DNA from 3 places in the Vibrio aerogenes genome. Region 1 is predicted to be linked to each of the others. Evidence: predicted binding sites of a transcription regulator. Region 1 holds the regulator's gene; each other region holds the start of a gene.
What was found. The regulator PurR, encoded in region 1, represses purine synthesis genes. The targets are predictions, from matches to a motif close to TNANGNAAACGTTTNCNTNA.

Region 1 (7,876 bases):
CTGGCCAAAACATGAATGTATCGTCCCATCGATAAGTAAGGCTCCTGACGGCATAGCTGTTGCTCAAGCGCCAGCACATCCTCATAAGTATACTCTCCCATATTCTTTCGATTCCCTATGTAATCATGAAAACAACGAATACCGGATTTACATTCAATCTCAAACCCTGACATTTCAATCCACCGATAAACCTCTTCAGGCAGAAGTCCTTTTTGGGGTTGTAGCTTAAAACGCTTCCGGAAAGGCATTCCTTCCAGAACATGAGGTATATTTCCACATATAACATTTTTAAAAACTAAACCATGGTGATTGTAGAACATCACAGAAGCTACGCCACCAGGCCTGACCTTACCGAGCAGGTGTTTTAATGCCTCTTCTGGTTCAGCCAGCCACTCCATCACTGCATGAAACATAAGAAAATCGACCTGATTTTTAATATGTTTATCAATTTCCTGTACGGGTGAATGAACAAAATCATACTGTGCCTGCAATCCTTTGCGTTCGATCTCTGCCTGAGCCAGTTTTAACATCTCAACTGATAAATCACATAATGTTACATGATGTCCCGCTTCAGCTAACTTCTGAGACATCTGTGCCAGCCCGCCGCCGGCATCTAATATGTTTAAAGGTGCATGAGATGATGGAAATTTTCCCAGAATTTGCATAATATCTTCCCAAACAATTGTTTGGCGGATCAGACCTTTGTCAGAGCCGTATATATTTTTTGCGAATTTGTGGGCAATATCGTCGAAATTGCGGTCTTCAGTCACAATAGCATGAGTTATTATAATCAATCGTGCTGCTATTCTGTCACAGGAATGGCAGGAATAAAGAGGGATTAATCGTTTTTATTCTCAATTGCTGATTTTTCGGACTATTTTTATATGTTTGCACTAAAAAAAATCGTTTCTGCATTTCTGATGCCTCTTCCCTCGTTGCTATTAATTGGCTTTATCGGGTTGATGTTGATCATGTTTACAACGAAAAGAAAGACTGGTTGTCTGATCGTTCTGTTCTCTTATGTATGCCTTTTTATGGCATCATTTCAGCCTGTTTCAAGTCGTCTGCTGGCTCCTCTGGAACGTCAGTATTCTGCTTTTCTGCCCATTGAGGGGACGGTTAACTATGTGATGGTTCTCGGTGGTGGACATGTTGTTGACAGCCAAATCCCTCCAACATCGCAAATCAGCAGAACAGCCCTGATGCGACTGACAGAAGGTATCCGGATCATGCGTATGTATCCGGGCGCAAAGCTGATTCTCTCAGGATATGCAGCACAAACAAGGTTAAGTCACGCCCGTATGCTGGCAAAAGTAGCGCTGTCACTTGGTGTGGCAAAGTCTGACATTATTCTGTTAGAGAACGCACGGGATACGTGGGAAGAAGCGCAACAAGCGGCAAATTTCATTGGTAATCAAAAGCTGGTGCTTGTTACTTCAGCGAGCCATATGAAACGGGCACTGCACGAATTCAGGTCTGCAGGATTAGATCCGGTTCCGGCACCAACCAACTATCTGTCATTGAAAGATATTGCGCAGCCATGGGAAAAATATGCACCAAAATCCTTATATCTGGAACAAACAGAAAAATACTGGCACGAAACATTAGGACAACTCTGGCAACAGTTAAAGAAATGGGTTTCAAGTCAGGAAGCAGCCGTCTCAGGCTCACCGGATGATAATACATAATTCACAAAACAATCTGCCTGAGTGAAGTTATGATATAAATTCGGGGTTTTGGATTGCTATTCCCGGAGCTGAGCTTTAAAATTTCACGTTTTCAAATAATTGATGCCGCAGAAGTTGTTATTTTCATCAATGACATTACAGACCTTCAGCGAAAGAGTATATACCTATGGCTACAATAAAAGATGTTGCCCGCCTTGCGGGTGTATCAACGACAACTGTTTCGCACGTGATTAATAAAACACGTTTTGTTGCTGAGGCAACTCAGGAAAAAGTACTGGAAGCAGTAAAATCATTAAACTATGCACCCAGTGCTGTGGCTCGAAGTCTGAAATGCAATTCAACCCGGACGATAGGCATGTTAGTTACTCAGTCGACTAACCCTTTTTTCTCAGAGGTGATCGACGGTGTGGAAAGTTATTGTTATCGCCAGGGATACACGCTCATCTTATGTAATACCGGCGGGCTATATGAAAAACAACGTGATTATATTCGTATGCTTGCTGAAAAAAGAGTAGATGGCATCCTCGTCATTTGTTCTGATCTGACCGAAGTCTTGCTGGATATGCTCGATGGCTATCAGGATATTCCTAAAGTTGTTATGGACTGGGGGCCGGAAAGTTCTCAGGCAGATAAAATCATTGATAACTCCGAAGAAGGCGGTTATCTGGCAACGAAGTATCTGATTGATCATGGCCATAAAAAAATTGCCTGTTTAAGCGGACAACTCTCCAAGGCTATTTGTAAAGAACGTATTCTGGGATACCGCAGGGCAATGTCTGAAGCAAATTTACCGACCAATGATGACTGGATTTTGGAAGGTAACTTTGAATGTGATACGGCTGTTTTGGCTGCAGATAAAATTATTGCTATGGATGAAAAGCCAACCGCTATTTTCTGTTTTAATGACACCATGGCTTTAGGACTCATGAGCCGGCTTCAGCAACGGGGGATAAAAATTCCCGATGATATGTCAGTCATTGGCTATGACAACATTGAGATTTCTGAATATTTCTCCCCTCCGTTGACAACAATTCATCAACCCAAAAGACGTGTAGGCAAAAACGCTTTCGAAATTTTGCTTGAGCGTATCAAAAACAAAGAACATGAGCGTCGAATATTTGAAATGCATCCCGAAATCGTTGCTCGTGATACTGTCAAAAAATTAAATAATCGGTCATAATTGTCCGCCATATTATGTATATGAACACGCATGAATTAAAAAAAATGTTTAGTTCATACGCTATTAGTTGATCTACCGCATAATTTGGACTAAAATCACATTTGCGAATAGATGCTAGCATCTATTTATCGTTTTTCAATTGTTAATTAAACATTAGAAAAAAGTGTCACGCACAGGGCAAACCATCTGAAAAGGTGGGACGCAAAGCCTCCGGCCTAAACCAGAGAGTGGTAGGTAGCGGGGTTACCGATGGCAAAAATGCATTTCATAGTTCGTCATTTACTGACGTCTTACTAACATATTTTCTGCATTATTTTGCTAAATTCTCGGACCTGATTTTGGTGGCGTATTCATTTAAAAATACACCGAGACGAAAAGCATGGATAAACCAACCCTTAAAAATTCAATGCAGCTATTTGAGCAGCTGGGACGTGTTAAATCTCGCTCAATGTTTGGCGGATTTGGTATTTTTGTTGAAGATATCATGTTTGCACTTGTCGTTAAGGACAAGTTACATATACGAGCAGATTCCAACTCACTAGAGACATTCAAGGAGCAAGAGTTTGAGCCTTATGTCTATGCAAAGCGCGGGTTCCCCGTTGTCACTAAGTATTACGCACTTCCTGCGGAATACTGGAAGGACAAATCAAAGATACTCACTATTGCAACGCAGGCTTTTAAAACGGCTAAACTTGAAAAAGAATCACAAGAGGTCACAAAACCACAACGATTGAAAGATCTTCCTAATCTACGTTTGGCAACAGAACGCATGCTGAGAAAAGCAGGTATTAATTCTGTCGCTGATCTTCATGAGAAAGGAGCGATTCAGGCTTATAAGGCAATTCAGGAAACTCATCCAACAACTCAGCCATCTCTTGAGTTGTTGTGGGCACCTGAAGGCGCCATAGAAGGTAAACACTGGTCGGTTATTCCGAAATCACGTCGTGAGGAACTGGCTAATTTGTTATAATTGGCATATATAATTATTGGCCAAGTCTTAGTAAAAGCACCTGTTTTCAGGTGCTTTTTTTATTCAGAAAATTTACCTTGCGGATGACGTCATCAGCGCTGTCCGGTACATCCGGACATACTCTTTCGCTGAATCCTTCCAGCTAAAATCGAGCTGCATGGCTCTTTGCTGAATTTTAAGCATCTCTTCAGGTTGTTGCAGATAAAATAGTAAAGCACGTTGCATACAAACCAGCAGCGCCTTTCCATCCGGCTCTGAAAAGCTAAAACCAGTCGCTTTATCAGGATATTTATGGCAATCGAAAACGGTGTCCTTCAGTCCCCCGACTTCTCTGACAATAGGTAACGTGCCATAAGCCATACTATATATCTGGTTTAAGCCACAGGCCTCAAACTCAGAAGGCATCAAAAAGAAATCGGCACCCGCTTCAACCATATGAGCAAAGTGATTACTGTATGCATCAACAAAGGCAAATTTATCAGGTGAAGACAAAGCAACCTGATGTAATTGATTGGCAATCTCCGGCTCACCCGTCCCAACAATAACCAGCTGAACATCATTCAGAAGAAAAAGCTCCAGTATTGGTAATAAATAATGAAATCCTTTTTGCTGGGTGAGGCGGCAAACCATACCAAATACAGGCACGTCTCTCACAGGCAACTGTAATTCTTCCTGTAAAAGCCTTTTACAAGTCTGTTTTCCTTCCCGTAACGAATCCGTTTCTGAAGAGTAATTCCGGGGAATATAAGTATCAGTCTGTGGATTCCATTCGGAGTAATCACATCCGTTAATAATCCCGTACAAATCTTTTGCTTTATGGACAAAATCATCGACGAGTCCGTGGGATCCTAAAGGTGTGAGTAGCTCAGCTGCATAATTTGGACTAACTGCATTAATTTTATCAGCAAACGCAATCCCGGCCCTGAGTGTACTTACATACCCTTGACCATATTGTAAAAACTCCATTCCATTGAGATGCAGTTCCGGAATCACCTCAAGTTCATCATAGGAGAAAATTCCTTTAAACAAAGCATTATGAATTGTTAGTACACTTCTGATCGACTGATAAAATTCATCGTTTGCGTATCGGGTCTTAAGAAGAAAGGGAATCAACCCGGTGTGCCAGTCATTGGTATGTATGATATCAGGACGAATATCCAGTTTTGGTAAGATATCAAGTACTGCCGCAGAGAAAAAGCCAAATCGTTCTCCATTGTCAGCATAAGCTCGGTTATATTCAGAATAAAGCCCCGTCCGGTCAAAATAGGTGTCACAATCGATATAATAAATATTGATACTATCAAGTGATGATAGCCGGACTTTATAAGGTGTATACGGCCAGTGAGTCAGAGCAGTCTCATAAATTATTTTCATGTTATTTTTGTCTGGAACTGCATGATAACCTGGCATGACAACATTAATTTGATGACCCAGCTCCTGAAGTGCCACTGGCAATGCTTTTGCAACATCAGCCAACCCTCCACTTTTTACAATGCCCTGAACCTCCGATACAGCAAACCATATATTTATTTTTTCCATCCTAGAATCCAACTTTTGTTCCTTTTGCGATAACAACAATACCATTATCAGAAACATGAAAATGTTTTCTGTCCAGCTCAAGGTCTTCACCAATAATGGTCCCTGGAGCAATTTCTACATGTTTATCGATGATAGCGCGCTTAATCGTACAACCAGCACCGATTTTTGCATCACCAAGAATGACAGACTCACTGATGTGAGAGCCTGCAGCAATATTTGTCCGGAATCCCAGAATCGATTTAAATATAGTCGCTCCCTGGATGTAGCTTCCCCCGGAAACAAGAGAGTCTGTAATTTTCACTTTTTTGTCATCAACGTCTACAAATGTTGCTGGTGGTAATGGCGGGTAGTAGGTATGAAGTGACCAGCTGCGGTTGTACAGTGAAAATTGAGGCTCCCTGTCTAATAAATCCATATTGGCAGCCCAGTAAGAATCGATAGTTCCCACATCACGCCAATATGTATCATGGGCCTCTCCTTTGATTTTATTTGTAGAGAAGTCATAAACATAAACATTTCCCTTCGGAAACAGATCAGGAATAATGTCTTTACCAAAATCGTGACTTGATTCTGTATTTAATGCATCTTCTTTCAACTCATCACATAAGACATTAGCGTCGAAAATATAGTTTCCCATAGACACTAACGCCCAACCGGGCTCTCCGGGGATACATTTAGGATTGACAGGCTTCTCTTCAAAACCAATCATTTTCCCGGTTTTATCAACTTCAATCACACCAAACTGACAGGCTTCATTCAAAGGCATGCGTAACGCAGAAACTGTCAGGTGAGCCTCGGTCTGTTTATGAAAATCCAACATCTGCCTGACGTCCATTTTGTAGATATGATCTGAACCAAAAATACAAACATAATCCGGATTCGCAAATTCTATAAACCGGATATTCTGATAGATGGCATCAGCGGTCCCCTCATACCATCGTTTCCCATCACGCATTTGGGCCGGGATAACATCAATAAACCGATCGGTGATCCCGGATATATTCCAGCCTTTTTTTAGATGCATATATAACGACTGGGACTTAAATTGAGTCAGGACATAAATCCTCATCAAGTCTGCATTCACAAAATTATTTAAAGCGAAATCTATCAATCGATATGTTCCGCCAAAAGGGACTGCAGGCTTACTTCTGGATACGGTCAAAGGCCTCAATCTGGATCCTTCACCGCCTGCCAAAATCATACTTAATACACCAGCCATGATTGAAACTCCATCTGTTTAGTTGTAATTATCCGACTCTTCAGTCAATTTTAGCGCTATTGCTAAATTTATATGTAACTAAGCGAGTAACCATATAATTACATTATATAAATTACCGGATAATACAAAGTTAGAAGCTAAAACTAGTGAAGTGAATATCGCACGTTGTATTCAACACACAATCCAGTTCACAGAATATAAAAAATATACACAACGAGCTGAATATCGTGCTACCACACCACAATTAAACGCAAACGATATAACTATATAAAGTGCAGTGTGGTAAACAGACATAAAAAAAGGCAGCCTTCAGCTGCCTCTCATCGTTATTTCGATTTTTTTCTTTTATCTGTTACTTCCCAGTGACCGTCGACATATAAAGCTGTCCAGCCGGTCGGTTTACTGTTTTCCTCAGTCCTGACGTAGTGCTCTTTAGACTTACGGCTGAATCTCACAACAGTTTGTTTGCCATCAGGGTCCTCAACCGGTGCAGTCGCCAGATACTTAAATTTATCAGGTAGTCTGTCTTCAAATCTGACCAGCTCATGTACAAACGGAGCCCGCGTTTCCCTTGATTTGGGGAAATTACTGGCTGCCATAAATAACCCGGAAGCCCCATCACGTAAGACAAAGTAAGCATCGGATTTTTCACAGGGAATTTCAGGTAAATGTACCGGCTCTTCTTTTGGCGGAGCAACTTCTCCGTTTTTCAGAATTTTTCGGGTATTTTTACAGGATTCATTTGTACATCCCATATATTTTCCGAACCGACCATTTTTCAGTACCATGTCCGAGCCACATTTATCGCACTCAACCACAGGCCCGTCGTAACCTTTTACTTTAAACTCACCATGTTCAACGAGGTAGCCGTCACAATTCGGGTTATTACCACATACATGTAACTTTCTCTTATCATCAATCAGATAAGCATCCATTGCAGTTTCACAAATCGGGCAACGCTTCTTAGCCCGCAGAGCAGCTGTTTCAACATCCTCTTCAAGAACATTAATAACACCTTCTTCATCACCCAAATTAATTGTCGTTTTACAACGTTCTTTCGGCGGTAATGAATAACCCGAACAGCCAAGAAAAACACCTGTTGATGCTGTTCTTATACCCATAGGACGCGAGCAGGTCGGACATTCTATATCTGTCAAAACGATATGATTTGGCTTCATCCCACCAGAGTCTTCATCCTGCTCTGCAGTCTCGAGATGCACTGAAAAATCATCGAAAAAGTGGTCCAACACACCTTTCCAGCTTGTATGACCGTCAGCAAT
Region 2 (7,876 bases), 820 kb from region 1:
GGTTTTACCTAAAGTCAGACCAGCCAGCGCTTTGTCATCAGAATATTTGCTCATACTTAGTGCTAAATTTGTTTAGAATATCAGAATTCTACGAAATCCGTGGCCCTGTGTCATTACAGGTCTGCTTATTGGACGAAATCCAGAGGAGTCTCCCTACATATGGTTTCAGATGCTTTAACCCGGTTCAGCCAGCGCTATCAGGATGATTATTATCAGGTTTATGGCCAGTCACCGGATAATCCGGATTTATATGACTGGCCTTCTGAATGTATAACTGCTTGTCATGATGAGACGGTTTTCTGGCAGCCTGTCAGTCGTGAGCCGGCTGATTTTTCTAAGGTTGAACAGTCGATAGAACTGTTATTGCACTCAGATATCAAAGATTTTTACGGCACTCAGTATTGTGCCGATATGGACGCGGTCTGGGAAGGCATGGATCTGACGTTGCTTCAGGTATGGAATGATGATGATTTTATCCGTTTACAGGAAAATATTTTAGGTCATCTGGTGACTCAGCGACGGTTGAAGCTGAAGCCAACCGTTTTTATTGCTTCGACACCTGCTGAGTTTGATGTGATTTCGGTGTGTAACCTGACCGGGCAGGTTTTATCCGAAAGGGTGGGGACAAAGCAACGGGATGTGCTGGCACCCTCATTAGATGTATTTCTGGATCAACTGACACCAAGGGTATGATGGATGTACGTCGTTGAATTGCAATTTGAGTGTTTTGATAACACAACCGTTTCTGCCGTGGAACAGGCCATTTATGGCCTGATTGAGGCATTTCGCTTCAATGGTCAGCTGTTAGGGCGTGAATTCCCGGTGGTGATGGGAGAAGAGGGGATTTTTTCAGTCCGTGCGATGTGTCCTGAGAAGCAAAGCTTACATCCTGACTACCATTCTGATTTTGTTAAAGTCTGTTTGTCGCGCCTGACTGATGCCGGATTGTTGGCTCCGAAAGTGAAAATTATTGGTCTGGATATTCATTCCGAGCAAACGGATACGTCTGAAACCAGAGAGTGGCAGATACTTTACACAACTTATGTGCATACCTGTTCACCGTTGAGAAATGGCGATAATTTGCTGCCTGTTCCCCTGTATCGTATTCCGCCGACTTTCAATGGTGATCACAAAGCTGTGATTAAATGGCAGACGGAGTGGCAGGCTTGTGATGAGCTGCAAATGGCCGGAGGCTGTCGTGCGGAACATGCGGCATTAAAAGAGTTAAATCATCCTGAAAGTGATCTGTTCAGGCGGGGTTGGGATTTGCGGGGCCGAATCGAATATTTAACGGGGATTCCGACTTATTATTACCAGTATCAGGTCGGTGGCGTCAGTCTTGAGGCTGAGCAACAACGCTTGTGTCCGGTTTGTGGCGGGGAGTGGCGTTTGCATGAGCCTGTTCATGATATCTTTCACTTCAGGTGTGAGAAGTGCAGGATTATTTCTAACTTATCCTGGGATTATCTCAAGTAATCGTACCGGTTTAAAAACGTGAATGAAAAAGCCGATCTTTTGATCGGCTTGTTTAACTGGCTTAAAAGAGGGATTACCAACCTTTGACGACACTGTCTTTAAATGTCTTCATTGCAGCCTGATAGACTTCTTCTGTCTGATAAGCCTTAACAAAGTTTTTCACATTGTCGTTATTGACGTTATCTTCACGGGCAACGATCAGGTTCACGTATGGAGAATCTTTATCTTCGACAAAAATACCATCTTTGTTTGGTGATAAATCAATCTGACTGGCGAAGCTATTGTTAATGATAGCAACAGTGACGTCATCGAGTGAGCGTGGCAGTTGCGCGGCATCCAGTTCAACAACTTCGATATTTTTCGGGTTTTCCACGATGTCCTGAACCGTTGCTTTCAGACCAACGTTATCACGGAGCTTAATTAAGCCCTGTTTTTGCAGCAGCAGTAATGAACGTCCCAGATTGGTTGGATCATTTGGCACAGCAATCCGCGAGCCTTCTTTGATCTCATCAACAGATTTGACTTCTTTTGAGTATCCGGCAATTGGATAAACAAAGGTATTACCGGCAATAGCCAGTTTATAACCACGGTCAGCGATTTGCTGATCCAGATAAGGTTTGTGCTGGAAAGCATTCACATCAACCGAGCCATCATCCAAAGCTGCATTTGGTGTCACGTAGTCTGTAAATGTGACAAGTTCAACATCCAGATTGTACTTATCTTTCGCGACTTTTTTGGCAACTTCAGCAACCTGAGCCTCTGCACCTGCCATGACACCAACTTTAATTTTTTGAGTGTCAGCTGTTTTTTCACCGCAGCCCGACAGCACCAGTGCTGAAGCAGCTGTAATAATCGCCAGCAGACCTTTCAGGTTAAATTTCATGTATTTCTCCTTGATAAACTCTTATAAATTTTAAATTATGTTATTGATTGTTATCTGTGATCAACCCGACGGACAATGCTGTCACCGATGGATTGAATGATTTGAACCAAAATGATCAACATGATGACAGTGACAACCATGATCACCAGATCATATCGGTAGAATCCATACCGGATTGCAACATCACCCAGACCGCCGCCGCCAACTGTGCCAGCCATTGCTGAATAACTTACCAGTGTGACCAGAGTAATGGTGACTGCGTTTAAAATGGTCGGCAGTGCTTCCGGTAACAGGACTTTTGTAATGATTTGGAAGGGTTTTGCGCCCATCGCCTGAGCCGCTTCAACCAAGCCTGACGGGACTTCCAGCAGGGCATTTTCAATTAACCGGGCGACAAACGGAATCGCACCGATCGTCAATGGAACGATTGCTGCGGTGGTACCGATAAATGTACCAACCAACAACTTTGTCAGCGGAATAATGGCAACCATCAGGACTAAAAATGGTACAGAACGGCCAATGTTGACAATGGCGCCCAGAATCTGATTCAGCCTGACATTTTCAAGTAAACCACCTTTTTTACTGGTGTGGAGTATCACGCCCAGCGGGATACCGATTAAAAAACCAATCAGGCCGGAGACGGCAACCATATAAACAGTTTGACCTGTAGCCCCCAGTAAAAGCGAGGCATTTTGACTGACCCAGTCGGTAAGTGTATTAATTGACATAGCCTAAAACCTCAACTTTTACATGATGTTCGCTCAGGAAGCTGATCGCTGCATTTTCATCTGTTTCATTGCCGGACAGCTCAGCCATCATCATGCCGAATTTAACCCCGCCAGCATAATCAATATCCGAGCTGAGAATGTTCACGTCAATGTTAAAATCCCGTGAGATCTGAGACACCAAAGGTGCATCAACGGTTGCTCCGGTAAATTCCATCCGGATGAGTGGATGTGTATTTGCCTTGCGGCGGTCAAACAATCTTGACTGGTAATCGTCAGGGACTGATAAATCAAGTGTAGATCTGATGAATTGATGTGCCAGCTCTGTTTTGGGATGCGCAAAAATATCACTCACTGTGCCTTTCTCAACCAGTTCACCCTGACCGATGATTGCCACTTCATGACAGATATTTTTCACGACATCCATCTCATGCGTGATGATTAAGATAGTAATATTAAGCCGTTGATTAATTTCTTTCAGCAAATTCAGAATTGACTGAGTTGTGGCCGGGTCCAAAGCACTGGTTGCTTCATCGCACAACAGAACTTTTGGATCGGAAGCCAGTGCCCGGGCAATTGCCACCCGCTGCTTTTGTCCGCCACTGAGATTTGCCGGGTAAACATGCGCTTTGTCAGACAGGCCGACCAGATTCAGCAATTGACTGACCTTGGGTTCAATCTGTTCTTTTGCGCTACCGGCAAACTCTAACGGCAGGGCAACATTTTCAAACACCGTCCGGGAAGACAGTAAGTTAAAATGCTGGAAGATCATCCCGATATTTCTCCGGGCCTGACACAAATCTGCCGGGCTGAGTTTCGTCAGGTTGATGCCATTGACAATGACGTCCCCGTCAGTCGGTGCTTCTAACATATTAACGCAGCGAATTAATGTACTTTTTCCGGCACCTGAAGCACCGATCACACCAAAAATAGTCCCTTGTTTGATATGGAGATTAATGTCTTTCAAGGCATATATCTGCTTTGTTCCTTGCTGAAACACCTTGTTGACGTGATTTATTTCAATCATGAGATAACCTGCGCAGGCTCTGATTGTCAGAGATCATTTGGTTGATAATAGTTTTGTTAGGGATGCTAGGGCTTCATAAGGTTGAAGTCAATAGATATTTTTACGTCTAGACGTCCAAAATGAAATCTTCATCGTTTAGTATAATAAAAAGAATAAATTGTTCTCGTCACGAACTCAGAGGCAGAATTCATTTTCGGTGATTTTATCTGCTTATGATAAACTGCCAGACAAATCTCACTGAAACCTGCATCTTGAGGTATCAGTTTTTTATCATCTGTTATGAGAGTCGGATTTTGGCAAAACCAGCAGTGTTTTTAGATCGGGATGGTGTGATTAATGTCGATCAGGGATATGTTCATGATGAGCATGATTTCCACTTTATAGAAGGTGTATTTGAGGCAACAAAACAGTTGCAGGAGATGGGATACCTTCTTGTATTAGTGACCAACCAGTCCGGGATTGCCCGCGGGATGTTTAGTGAAGATCGCTTTTTGTCGCTGACACAATGGATGGACTGGAATTTTGTTGATAACGGTGTTGAGCTGGACGGTATTTACTACTGCCCCCATCATCCGGAACATGGTATCGGTGATTACAAACAGGACTGTGATTGCCGGAAGCCTAAGCCGGGGATGTTTATTTCCGCACGGGACTTTCTCAAAATCGATATGGAAAAGTCGGTCATGGTGGGGGATAAGCCTGCGGATATGATGGCAGCAAAATCAGCCGGTGTTGGCACGAAAGTTCTGGTCAGAACTGGAAAAGCTGTCACACCGGAAGGGGAAGCGCTGGCTGATGTAGTTTTGGGCAGTCTTCGTGATGTGCCCGGATTTTTAAAAAGCCGCTAAGATTTAAAAAATCAGATTCAGAAAAGAAAGTGAGCGTTAGCTTCTTTCTTTTTTCTCTATGTTTTTATTGCCGTAAAAAGAAAAAGCCAGCAATTTGCTGGCTTTTCTGTATGGTGGAGGGGGACGGATTCGAACCATCGAAGGCGGAGCCGGCAGATTTACAGTCTGCTCCCTTTGGCCACTCGGGAACCCCTCCGGAATTTTTCTTAATGTCTTGAAACCGTTTGATCTCACTATCAAACAACTTCGGAATATGGTGGAGGGGGACGGATTCGAACCATCGAAGGCGGAGCCGGCAGATTTACAGTCTGCTCCCTTTGGCCACTCGGGAACCCCTCCAGATTTTCTTCCTCAACGATGATTCCCGCATCAATCGTGAGTGCGGGGCGAATCTTAACAAACTCATTTAGTCTGTAAAGACTTTTCTGAAAAAATTGAGTTGAATGGTGCCTTTTTGGACAAACTAACTAAAATACAGGCAATTTCAATGCAATATTAGTGGTAAGTGACAATATATCTTGAAGGTTTATGATTCATGGCCAGTACTATATTTAAGACGACAGCACTCAGAACCGAAACACCGACAACATAGGCTGACAGATAAAACAGAGATGTCATGACGATGACTGCATCAATGCAGAGTTGGACTTTTCCTGCGGCAATCCCGAAATTATCCTGAACATACAGGCAAAATACATTGAACCCACCGAGGCTTGAATGATGGCGGAACAAGACCAGCATACCAATCCCCATGAGTAAACCACCGACAACTGCGCAATAAACATCATTGAGACTGTTGAGTTTCATAAACATCGCAATATGATCCGACAATACAGAAACCGCTAATCCACACAGGATGCTGTTACCGGCAAAGCGCAAGCCAAATTTCTTCCAGGCAAGCAGATAAAACGGGGTATTGCACAGAAAGTACAGCGTGCCGAAAGATAATGGCATAAATTGATCGAGTAATAATGCCAACCCGGCAGTTCCGCCGGTAATCATCTGCGCTGACTGAAGAAAGTTGATCCCCAGTGCAACCAGAAAGCAGCCGGTTATCATTGCAATGATATCTTCTTTATACGAATGTTTTTCCATGACTGAGCCATTGGTATGTTCTTATCTCTGTCCGAATCATAAGTAAAAGGTGAAAATTCCGGTAGCTAGAAAAGGAAATTTAGGGTAAACCTATGTCTCTAATCTTTTACAACCTGTAAATGGAATTATTGACACTTTGGTGAGGTTTATAAGAAAACTTCAACTGATTATGAAAAAACTGCATGATCATTTATTCAATTTGGGCTTTATGACATAGTTCAATTTAGGTAGAATGCGCCTCAAATTGAGTAGCGAAAACGTTTGCTTTTGCATTTAGAGCAGTTTTTCGACCTTTATATGATGAGTCAGGAGATACAGATGCTAACGCGAGATATGAATATCGCTGATTATGATGCGGAGCTCTTCGCAGCAATTCAGGAAGAAACCCTCCGTCAGGAAGAACACATTGAATTAATTGCTTCCGAAAACTATACCAGTCCACGGGTCATGGAAGCTCAGGGTTCTCAGCTAACAAATAAATATGCAGAAGGTTATCCTGGCAAGCGTTATTACGGTGGTTGTGAGTACGTGGACAAAGCAGAGGCTTTGGCAATTGATCGGGCATGTAAATTATTCAACTGTGAATATGCAAATGTTCAGCCTCATTCAGGTTCTCAGGCGAACAGTGCAGTTTATATGGCTTTGCTGAATCCGGGTGATACTGTGCTGGGGATGAGCCTTGCCCATGGTGGTCACCTGACTCATGGTTCTCCGGTTAACTTTTCTGGTAAGCACTATAATGTGATTCCTTATGGCATTGATGAAAGTGGCCAAATCAATTACGACGAAATGGAAGCGCTCGCGCTTGAGCATAAGCCTAAGATGATTATCGGTGGCTTCTCGGCTTATTCTCAGATTGTTGACTGGGCAAGAATGCGTGAAATCGCTGACAAGGCAGGTGCTTATCTGTTTGTTGATATGGCGCACGTTGCGGGTTTGATCGCTGCGGGTGTTTATCCGACGCCAATTCCTCATGCGCATATCGTGACGACGACAACACATAAAACACTGGCTGGTCCGCGTGGTGGTCTGATTCTTTCCAACGCGGGTGAAGAGATGTATAAGAAGCTGAATTCAGCTGTTTTCCCTGGCGGCCAGGGCGGCCCTCTGATGCACGTAATTGCTGCAAAGGCGGTTGCGTTCAAAGAAGCAATGGAACCTGAATTTAAAGAATATCAGGCACGTGTTGTGAAAAATGCCAAAGCGATGGTTGCCCAGTTCCAGGAACGTGGCTACAAGATCGTTTCAAATGGTACTGAAAATCACCTGTTCCTTGTTGATTTGATTGATAAGGGTATTACAGGGAAAGAAGCGGATGCCGCCTTGGGCGCAGCAAATATAACCGTCAACAAAAATTCCGTGCCTAACGATCCGCGGAGTCCTTTCGTCACTTCAGGTATCCGTGTTGGTACGCCTGCGATCACCCGTCGTGGTTTCACGGTGGAAGATGCAGAAAATCTGGCAAACTGGATGTGTGATGTGCTTGATAATGCTGATGACCAGTCTGTCATTGAAGCAACAAAAGCAAAAGTACTTGAGATTTGTAAGCGTTTACCTGTTTACGCTTAATCTGAAGATGATTCATGCAAAAAACCCGCAATTTGCGGGTTTTTTTATGCTTGTTTTCAGGAGATATTATTTAATTTCAACACCCTGAGCCTGAAGATCAGCATGATAAGAAGAACGGACGAAAGGACCACATGCGGCGTGCGTGAAGCCAAGGTCCAGAGCAATCTCTTTCAGCTCTTCAAATTCAGAAGGCGGGACATAGCGTTCAACCGGTAAATGGTGCCGGCTTGGTGCCAGATACTGACCCAATGTC
Region 3 (7,876 bases), 190 kb from region 1:
CTGTATCTCAGCCACTTCAGCAATCGCCAGCACATTGCTGCCCATCGCACTCAAAGAACATGGTCACTTTTATCCGGATGAGCGGGTGGTCATGCACACGGACAGTATGTCTGAGATCGTGATGCGCTTGCAGACCAGCGCCGTGGATCTGGCCATTGGGCTCCAGCTTCCTCAACTCAGCGGGATTGAACAGGAATTTATCGGCCATGCGCGGTTTGTCTTTGCAGCCAGAGCCGGTCATCCATTACTGGAAAAAACGGTGATTACCGCACCGGATTTAGCCGGTGAGTCAGTCCTGACCGTGCAGGACTCTTATCTGAATTACTGGAGTAAATTAGAACATGCGCTGGATGCGGTAGAATCGCAGTTGATGAAACGGCTGTATATTGATACCTCGCACACCGGATATGCCATGGTTGCCTCCGGTTTAGCCGTGGGTGTGCTGGAGCCCTTTGCGGCCCGGGTCTGGGCCGGGAATGGCGTCGAAACCCGCCCATTTGAGCCAGCCATTTATTATCCGTACAGTTTCTCTTATCCGACCAATATCCGCCACCAGCCATCACTACATCAGTTTAAACAGTCGATCAGAAACGCGGCACAGTCGATGGCAGAGTTTGCAGAGTGAAATCGTTGAGGAGTGAAAATGATGATGAGGGTTGCATTGACGTTACTTTACGTTCTTTTACACGAACAAAACTTAGTGAGCGGCCAGAATATGTTAGATTAAATGTGTTGATCTTTGGTGGATATTGTATTCACTCTGAATGCACTTTCATCACGTTACGGGTCGCTGAACACATCACCTGTAACCAAGAATAACGGTGTTCAGATAATACCTTCGGCTGCGGTAACTCCCGCAGCAACAACCAGGCACCAAAGATCAACCCCTCCGGCATCAAACCATTCCAAGTTATTTTCTGATCGGATATATCTGGTTCCGCAAACAAAAAAGCCCCAGCACCAAATGATGCTGAGGCCTCAGAATAAGTGGCGCACCCTACAGGATTCGAACCTGTGACCACCTGCTTAGAAGGCAGGTGCTCTATCCAGCTGAGCTAAGGGCGCGTTACGGGAGAGAATTATACGAGTTAAAAAACGTAAATCAACGAATTTATTCTGATAAACTATCTAAGTGACTAAAAATCTAGCATTTCTGATATGATGTGCGAAAAAAATACACAGGCAAACGTTTGCCTGTGGATGTTATGCTAAAGATCTGCGACAATGCGCGCGTTTCTACCCAAGAATAGAACCCCAATAACCGCCAAAATGCAGGTTTCAGTGGTTTGGGTATAAACCCGAGAATGTTTCTTCCTGATAAAAATAATGATGGATACTTATGACTGCACAGATTATTGATGGAAAACTGATTTCCCAAACTGTTCGCTCTGAGGTTGCTGCCCGTGTGAAAGCCCGGACAGAAGCAGGGTTACGCGCACCCGGCCTCGCTGTAATCCTGGTCGGTGATGACCCGGCATCTCAGGTCTACGTTGGCAGTAAACGACGCGCCTGTGATGAAGTCGGTTTTGTTTCCAAATCATTTGACCTGCCATTAAATACATCTCAGCAAGATCTGCTGAATCTGGTTGATCAGCTCAATGCTGATCAGGAGATCGATGGCATTCTGGTTCAGTTGCCTCTCCCCGCCGGGCTGGATGCAACTCAGGTGCTTGAACGGATTCTCCCTGAAAAAGATGTGGATGGTTTCCACCCTTATAATGTCGGACGACTGGCACAACGTATTCCAAAGCTTCGCTCCTGCACGCCTAAAGGGATTATTACCCTGATGGAAAGATATAACATCGAACTACGGGGCAAGCATGCGGTTGTTGTCGGCGCATCGAATATTGTTGGCCGCCCGATGACAATGGAACTGTTGCTGCAAGGTTGTACCACCACCACCTGCCACCGGTTTACCCGTGATCTGGAGAGCTATGTCCGTCAGGCTGATATTCTGGTTGTTGCCGTCGGTAAACCGAACTTCATTCCGGGAGAATGGATCAAAGCAGGGTCAATTGTCATTGATGTTGGTATCAACCGGCTAGACAACGGTAAACTCTCAGGGGATATTGAATATGATATTGCCAGCGAGAGGGCAAGCTATATCACACCAGTTCCCGGCGGTGTCGGGCCAATGACGGTTGCAACATTGATTGAAAATACGATGCTGGCCTGTGAGCAATATCACCATAAAAACTGATCTTTAGTTTTTCTGTACACCTTCACAAGTCTTTCGTCCTGTCTTGCCGGCTTTCAGCCGGCAAAATAGTATCAACCTTCCCCGCCATCACAATCATCAATCATCCCTGACAGTTGACCAAACCGGTATACTCAAATTTCAGACAAAAAAAACCACCGTCTCACAGAAAAACGGTGGTGGTGTTAAAATAAAAAAAAGGTAATAACCGACCACATAAAAATGTGGCTTCATTGCTAATGGATCCTGAATATTGTGTGAGGATTCAGAATCCAACAACAATTCAAGTATAGCCATTGCCATCAATTCCAGGAGGAGGACTATCCGGTTCTGACTAATCTGGCATATGAATTCGTTATCAGATGAGGCTTTTAACGAACCACTATTCCAGTGCGCAACGAGATGGTGTCAATATAAACAACAATATAAACAACATGTCTGCCAAAACAATATCGCATGATGACCGCATAAAAAAAACCGACCTTACTTTTCTTTACTTTCGCCTTTACCTTGCTTTACAAAACCCCATTCAGTATCAGTTATAAATATAATATATAAACAATATATTCGCATTATTATTCAATAAAAGTCCTATTCAATCTGTCGATGAAAGTCTGATACCATTCTAAGTAACTTTCTGATCTGGATATATCTGGTTCCGCAAACCGCTCAAGCCATCCCCTTTTTATTGATAAGAAAGGCGCTTCAACAAGGGCATCCATGCCCTTGTATGTTTGCTCCACCAGACACATCCAGATGATCAGTTTATTTTCCAGATTGGTCTGATACCAACATGATGGGATGACCTGAGACATAAAAAAGCCCGTCAAATCTGACGAGCTTTTGAGAAAGAGCAATCATGAACAGATTAACGGCTGACAATCCGGTCCGCCAAATGACTGACTGCCAGCGCAAAATAGTGCGAGCGATTCCACTTCATCAGCACATTGTAATTATTGTAAATCAGATATGCCCGGCCTTTTTCATCATCCGGTGCAACCAGCCACGCTTTAATATCCTTCGCCGGTGCAGGCAGTGGCTGACCGTTGTAACGGGTCACCCCCAGGCGTCGCCACTCCCTGAGTGTTTTCGCCTTACCCTGATGGCGACCTTCCAAAGACATATCAAATCCACGTGGCAAATGCACCTGCCGTCCCCAGCGGTATTGATTATCCCACCCGGAACGGTGCAGATAATTAGCGGTCGAAGCAAATACATCCGCCTTGGTTTTCCAGATATCAATCTTACCGTCATGATTGCCGTCGACTGCAAATGTCAGGAAAGAACTGGGCATAAACTGGCACTGTCCCATTGCCCCGGCCCATGAGCCTTTCATGTCGTGCGGGTCAATATGGTCATCTTCAATGATTTTCAGGGCAGCCATCATTTCCTTACGGAAGAAAGCTTCTCTGCGGCCATCATAGGCCAGAGTCGCCAGCGCACTCATCACATAATGACGACCAGTCAGGGCACCAAAGTTACTCTCCACCCCCCATAACGCCACAATATACTGTGGCTGCACACCATACTCACGACTGACCTGCTGCAGTGCAGCATAATGTTGGCGGTAGAGTTTCTTAGCCTTTTTCACTTTCCAGTCCGGTACCGCCCGCGGAATATATTCATCCAGCGTCAGCTTCTTTTCAGGCTGGTTTTTATCGGCCACAACGGTACGGTGTCTGTATGTCACATCACGAAATGCGGCTTCTACAGTCTCATGTGAGATACCGGCCTGTTCGGCCTGCTGTTTAAATGCATCAATATACGCTTCAAATGAAACTGTCCGGGCACTGGCCGTGAGGCTCAGCATCATCCCTAATCCGGCTAACCATAACCTCTTCATCTTATCTCCCTACTCTGTGTGCGACTGAATCTGCGCGGCTTTCATCGCTTTATACGTTTCCAGTACATTTTCCGGCGGTGGCGGCAGCTGAAGAAAAAAGCCATCGGACTCCAGCGATGCTTTCACCTTATTGACATCCACATTCGCTAGTTTTCTCCCTTCCAGATTGATTGTCATCATGAGCGAAGGCGTGCCGAACATAGTCATCAACTGTTCAGGAACCTGAGAAAAATCCCCTTTCTTCATCACGTACAAATACGCACCATCTTTACGAATACTTTTATAAACAGAGCACAGCATGATTTGCCTTTTTCTTCAAGATTTCAGTTGACCGGATTTATCATTTTATCAATCACACGCATATCAATGACCTTTACTGAACATAAAATTAACAATAAAAACGTCAATGTGTGGATAAGATAACTTGCCGAGTTAAGTCAGTGAATATAACATGACGAACCTGAGCAATGTGAAGCTTTCTGTACTTCATCAGAAACGCTTTATTTCAGAAGTACCTTTCTAAAATACTTAAAGACTGAGGTCCGGCTTATTTATGTCATTATTACCTGACTTAAAAGGTAGCAGTTTTACTTTGTCAGTACTACATCTGACCGATAACGATATTTCAAAAACCCTGAACCTGCTGAAAGAAAAAATAACTCAGGCACCGGCTTTTTTTGCGTCTGCTCCGGTGGTGATTAATATCTCTCAGGTGAAGGAAGATATCGATTTCAGTGAGTTAAAACACTGTATCCATGAAGTCGGAATGGTTCCGGTCGGCATTACCGGTACAAAAGATAAACGCACACAAAATCAGGCAACCGCGGCCGGTTTCGCGGTGATGACCGCCAGTAAGTCCCCTGCTCAGGCTCCGGCAGAAATGCAACCGGCAAAAGTGGTCAGTCATCCGATCCGTTCAGGTCAGCAAATTTATGCGAAAGATGCAGATTTAGTCATCCTCAATCATGTCAGCCCTGGTGCTGAAGTGATTGCTGATGGCTCGATACATATTCACGGTAACCTGAAAGGTCGTGCAATTGCCGGTGCAAGCGGACAAAAAGAAGCTAAGATTATATGTAATAACTTGCAGGCAGAACTGGTCTCAATCGCTGGTAATTACTGGCTCAGTGATCAGATCGCCGAAGAGTTCTGGCAGCAAAAAGTTATCCTCAGCTATAACGATGAAACACTTCACGTTGACAAGCTAACAATTTAACAAACAGATAATTAAAGGAAAGCAAAACCAATGGCACGTATTATTGTTGTGACGTCCGGGAAAGGCGGCGTAGGAAAAACAACTTCAAGTGCAGCAATTGCGTCGGGATTAGCCCTGAAAGGGAATAAGACTGTGGTGATCGATTTTGATATCGGGTTGCGCAATCTGGATCTGATTATGGGATGTGAACGTCGGGTTGTTTACGATTTCGTCAATGTGATTCAGGGTGAAGCCACGCTGAATCAAGCCATGATTAAAGACAAACGCACTGAAAACTTATTTATCCTTCCCGCGTCACAAACCAGGGATAAAGATGCGCTGACCCATGACGGGGTGAAACGTGTTCTTGATGAACTGAATGATATGGAGTTTGACTTTATTATTTGTGACTCCCCGGCAGGTATCGAGCAAGGTGCACTGATGGCACTTTATTTTGCAGATGAAGCCATTATCACCACGAACCCGGAAGTTTCATCGGTCAGAGACTCAGACCGGATTTTAGGAATTCTCGACTCGAAATCACTACGTGCAGAGCAAGGACTGGAGCCGATCAAACAGCATCTGTTACTGACCCGCTATCATCCTGCGCGGGTAAATCAGGGAGAAATGCTGAGTATTCATGATGTTGAAGATATTCTGCACATTCCGCTGATGGGCGTGATTCCTGAAAGCCAGGCGGTGCTGAATGCTTCCAACAAAGGGATTCCGGTGATTTTCGACGAGCAGTCAGATGCAGGTCAGGCATATCTGGATACCGTTGATCGCCTGCTGGGTAATGCGGTTGAATTCCGTTTTCTGACAGAGCCGAAGCGCGGTATATTTCAGCGACTATTCGGGGGCTAAACAATCATGTCATTACTTGAGTTTTTCCGCCCCAAAAAACAAACATCGGCCAGCATGGCAAAAGAACGGTTACAAATTATTGTTGCCGAGCGTCGCAGTCATGACGACCCGGCTCCGAACTATCTGCCACAGCTGAAAGAAGATATTCTGAAGGTCATTGCCAAATATGTCGACGTGAACCCGGACATGGTTGAGTTATCTTTTGAGCAGAAAGATGACGAACTGGCCGTTCTGGAACTGAATGTCAAACTGCCTGATGATGAGAAAGAGTGATCATCGCCGTGGTTGATAAGCAAAGCCGGTAAAGAAAACCGCTGACGATGCGATATCATCACAACAGTAATATCTTTACATAATCAGTGACTTGATTAGAAAAAACGCCGTAATAATCACGGCGTTTTTTTATTGAAAGCCGGCTGTTTATGCTTTAATCATCTGATACAGCGTCTCTCCCAACAACGGCTTTCTCCAGCCCTGCATCAGATCCGGAGTTTTACATTCAGCTTCCTGATGCTTCCATATCCAGCTAATCAAATCATTCAGCTGTTTGCGCGATGCCACAAATTCATTGGCCAGATTATGCGCTTCAGCAACCGAAGTGACCTGTGTTTTCAACGTTTTAAACAGCTGCTTGTAACCCGGATAATCGGAAACAGGCACGATGGGTTCCGGATAATGTTCTGCTTCAAGCGCCTGGGCTTTTCTGACCAGCTGACAAAGGTGGTTGCCGTGACGTTTGACCAGCTTCGGATGAATCCCTTCTGCCAGCATACGCTTCGATCCGTTCAACCCTAACCGGGCAATCGTCAGCAGTTCTGCTTCTTTTATAACAAAGTTTAACGCCAGATCCCGCTTCATCGCTTCTTCAAGCCGCCATGAGGCAATCAGCTTTAAAACCGCAAGTTGTCTGGGTCTGAGCTGCCAGGCACCTTTCACGCTCAGATATGCTTTCTCAACGTCTGGTGCGACAACCCTCTTCTGAGACTGAAGTTGTGACTCTTCATACGCAGCATCTTTCCATGAGGTTGTTTCCAGACGCTCAGATAAATGCTGATACACCGGCATGAGATAAAATACATCAGCAGCAGCGTAGTCAAGCTGTCTGGATGACAGAGGCCTCGCCATCCAGTCTGTGCGCGATTCACTTTTATCCAGTTCAAGTCCGACAATATCACTGACCAGCGCGGCAAATCCCGTTGATAAGCCATATCCAAGAAAGGCCGCCATAATCTGTGTATCCAGCATGGGTTCCGGAACACAATTGAATTCATGGTAAAACACTTCCAGATCTTCGCCACATGCATGTAAGACTTTCAAAACCGCTGGTGCTTTGAGCAGACTGACAAACGGCGACATATCTTCTATGGTCGTGGGGTCAATCAGTGACAGCGTTTCACCATCATACAACTGAATCAGTCCCAGCTTTGCATGAAACGTTCTGATTCTGACAAACTCAGTGTCCAGCATTACAACCGGATGCGCCATGGCTTGTCTGCATACTTCTGCCAGTTCTTCAGAACCAGTAATTATTTGATATTCCACTAATAACCTGCTTATTTTGTTTTTTATACTCAGGGCCTGCCCCGGACAAATAAAAATGCCGACATGAGCGCCGGCACTTTCAGAGTCCATCAGACCTTTAAGCCTGTTCCATCGTTTGTTGTGCTTCCAGCGTCATATTTTGTTCTTTCAGTGCCCGGCGCAAAATTTTACCGACATTTGTTTTCGGTAGCTCATCCCGGAACTCGACCAGTTTCGGAATTTTATAGCCGGTCAG

Region 2: glyA (serine hydroxymethyltransferase) is a predicted target of PurR. The motif match lies at 6,304-6,323, and genes of this name have one in related genera.
Region 3: folD (bifunctional methylenetetrahydrofolate dehydrogenase/methenyltetrahydrofolate cyclohydrolase FolD) is a predicted target of PurR. The motif match lies at 1,179-1,198, and genes of this name have one in related genera.

The regions. Positions count from the first base shown of each region.
Region 1 covers NZ_AP024861.1:2,144,395-2,152,270, forward strand. The annotation lists gene cmoM (tRNA uridine 5-oxyacetic acid(34) methyltransferase CmoM) at 1-770, opposite strand, end outside; gene elyC (envelope biogenesis factor ElyC) at 885-1,688, shown strand; gene purR (HTH-type transcriptional repressor PurR) at 1,855-2,868, shown strand; cyclic di-GMP riboswitch class I at 3,035-3,119, shown strand; gene OCV29_RS09530 (TfoX/Sxy family DNA transformation protein) at 3,248-3,838, shown strand; gene glgA (glycogen synthase GlgA) at 3,911-5,377, opposite strand; gene glgC (glucose-1-phosphate adenylyltransferase) at 5,379-6,596, opposite strand; gene topA (type I DNA topoisomerase) at 6,923-7,876, opposite strand, start outside.
Region 2 covers NZ_AP024861.1:1,321,766-1,329,641, forward strand. The annotation lists gene queF (NADPH-dependent 7-cyano-7-deazaguanine reductase QueF) at 1-54, opposite strand, end outside; gene syd (SecY-interacting protein) at 160-693, shown strand; gene OCV29_RS05975 (Zn-ribbon-containing protein) at 697-1,476, shown strand; gene OCV29_RS05980 (MetQ/NlpA family lipoprotein) at 1,550-2,359, opposite strand; gene OCV29_RS05985 (methionine ABC transporter permease) at 2,410-3,087, opposite strand; gene metN (methionine ABC transporter ATP-binding protein MetN) at 3,077-4,111, opposite strand; gene gmhB (D-glycero-beta-D-manno-heptose 1,7-bisphosphate 7-phosphatase) at 4,405-4,959, shown strand; tRNA gene OCV29_RS06000 (tRNA-Tyr) at 5,071-5,155, opposite strand; tRNA gene OCV29_RS06005 (tRNA-Tyr) at 5,214-5,298, opposite strand; gene OCV29_RS06010 (YitT family protein) at 5,455-6,054, opposite strand; gene glyA (serine hydroxymethyltransferase) at 6,373-7,623, shown strand; gene lipA (lipoyl synthase) at 7,690-7,876, opposite strand, start outside.
Region 3 covers NZ_AP024861.1:2,331,858-2,339,733, forward strand. The annotation lists gene OCV29_RS10325 (LysR family transcriptional regulator) at 1-625, shown strand, start outside; tRNA gene OCV29_RS10330 (tRNA-Arg) at 989-1,065, opposite strand; gene folD (bifunctional methylenetetrahydrofolate dehydrogenase/methenyltetrahydrofolate cyclohydrolase FolD) at 1,340-2,200, shown strand; gene OCV29_RS10340 (lytic murein transglycosylase) at 3,066-4,040, opposite strand; gene OCV29_RS10345 (YcgL domain-containing protein) at 4,050-4,340, opposite strand; gene minC (septum site-determining protein MinC) at 4,594-5,256, shown strand; gene minD (septum site-determining protein MinD) at 5,287-6,099, shown strand; gene minE (cell division topological specificity factor MinE) at 6,106-6,372, shown strand; gene rnd (ribonuclease D) at 6,520-7,641, opposite strand; gene fadD (long-chain-fatty-acid--CoA ligase FadD) at 7,739-7,876, opposite strand, start outside.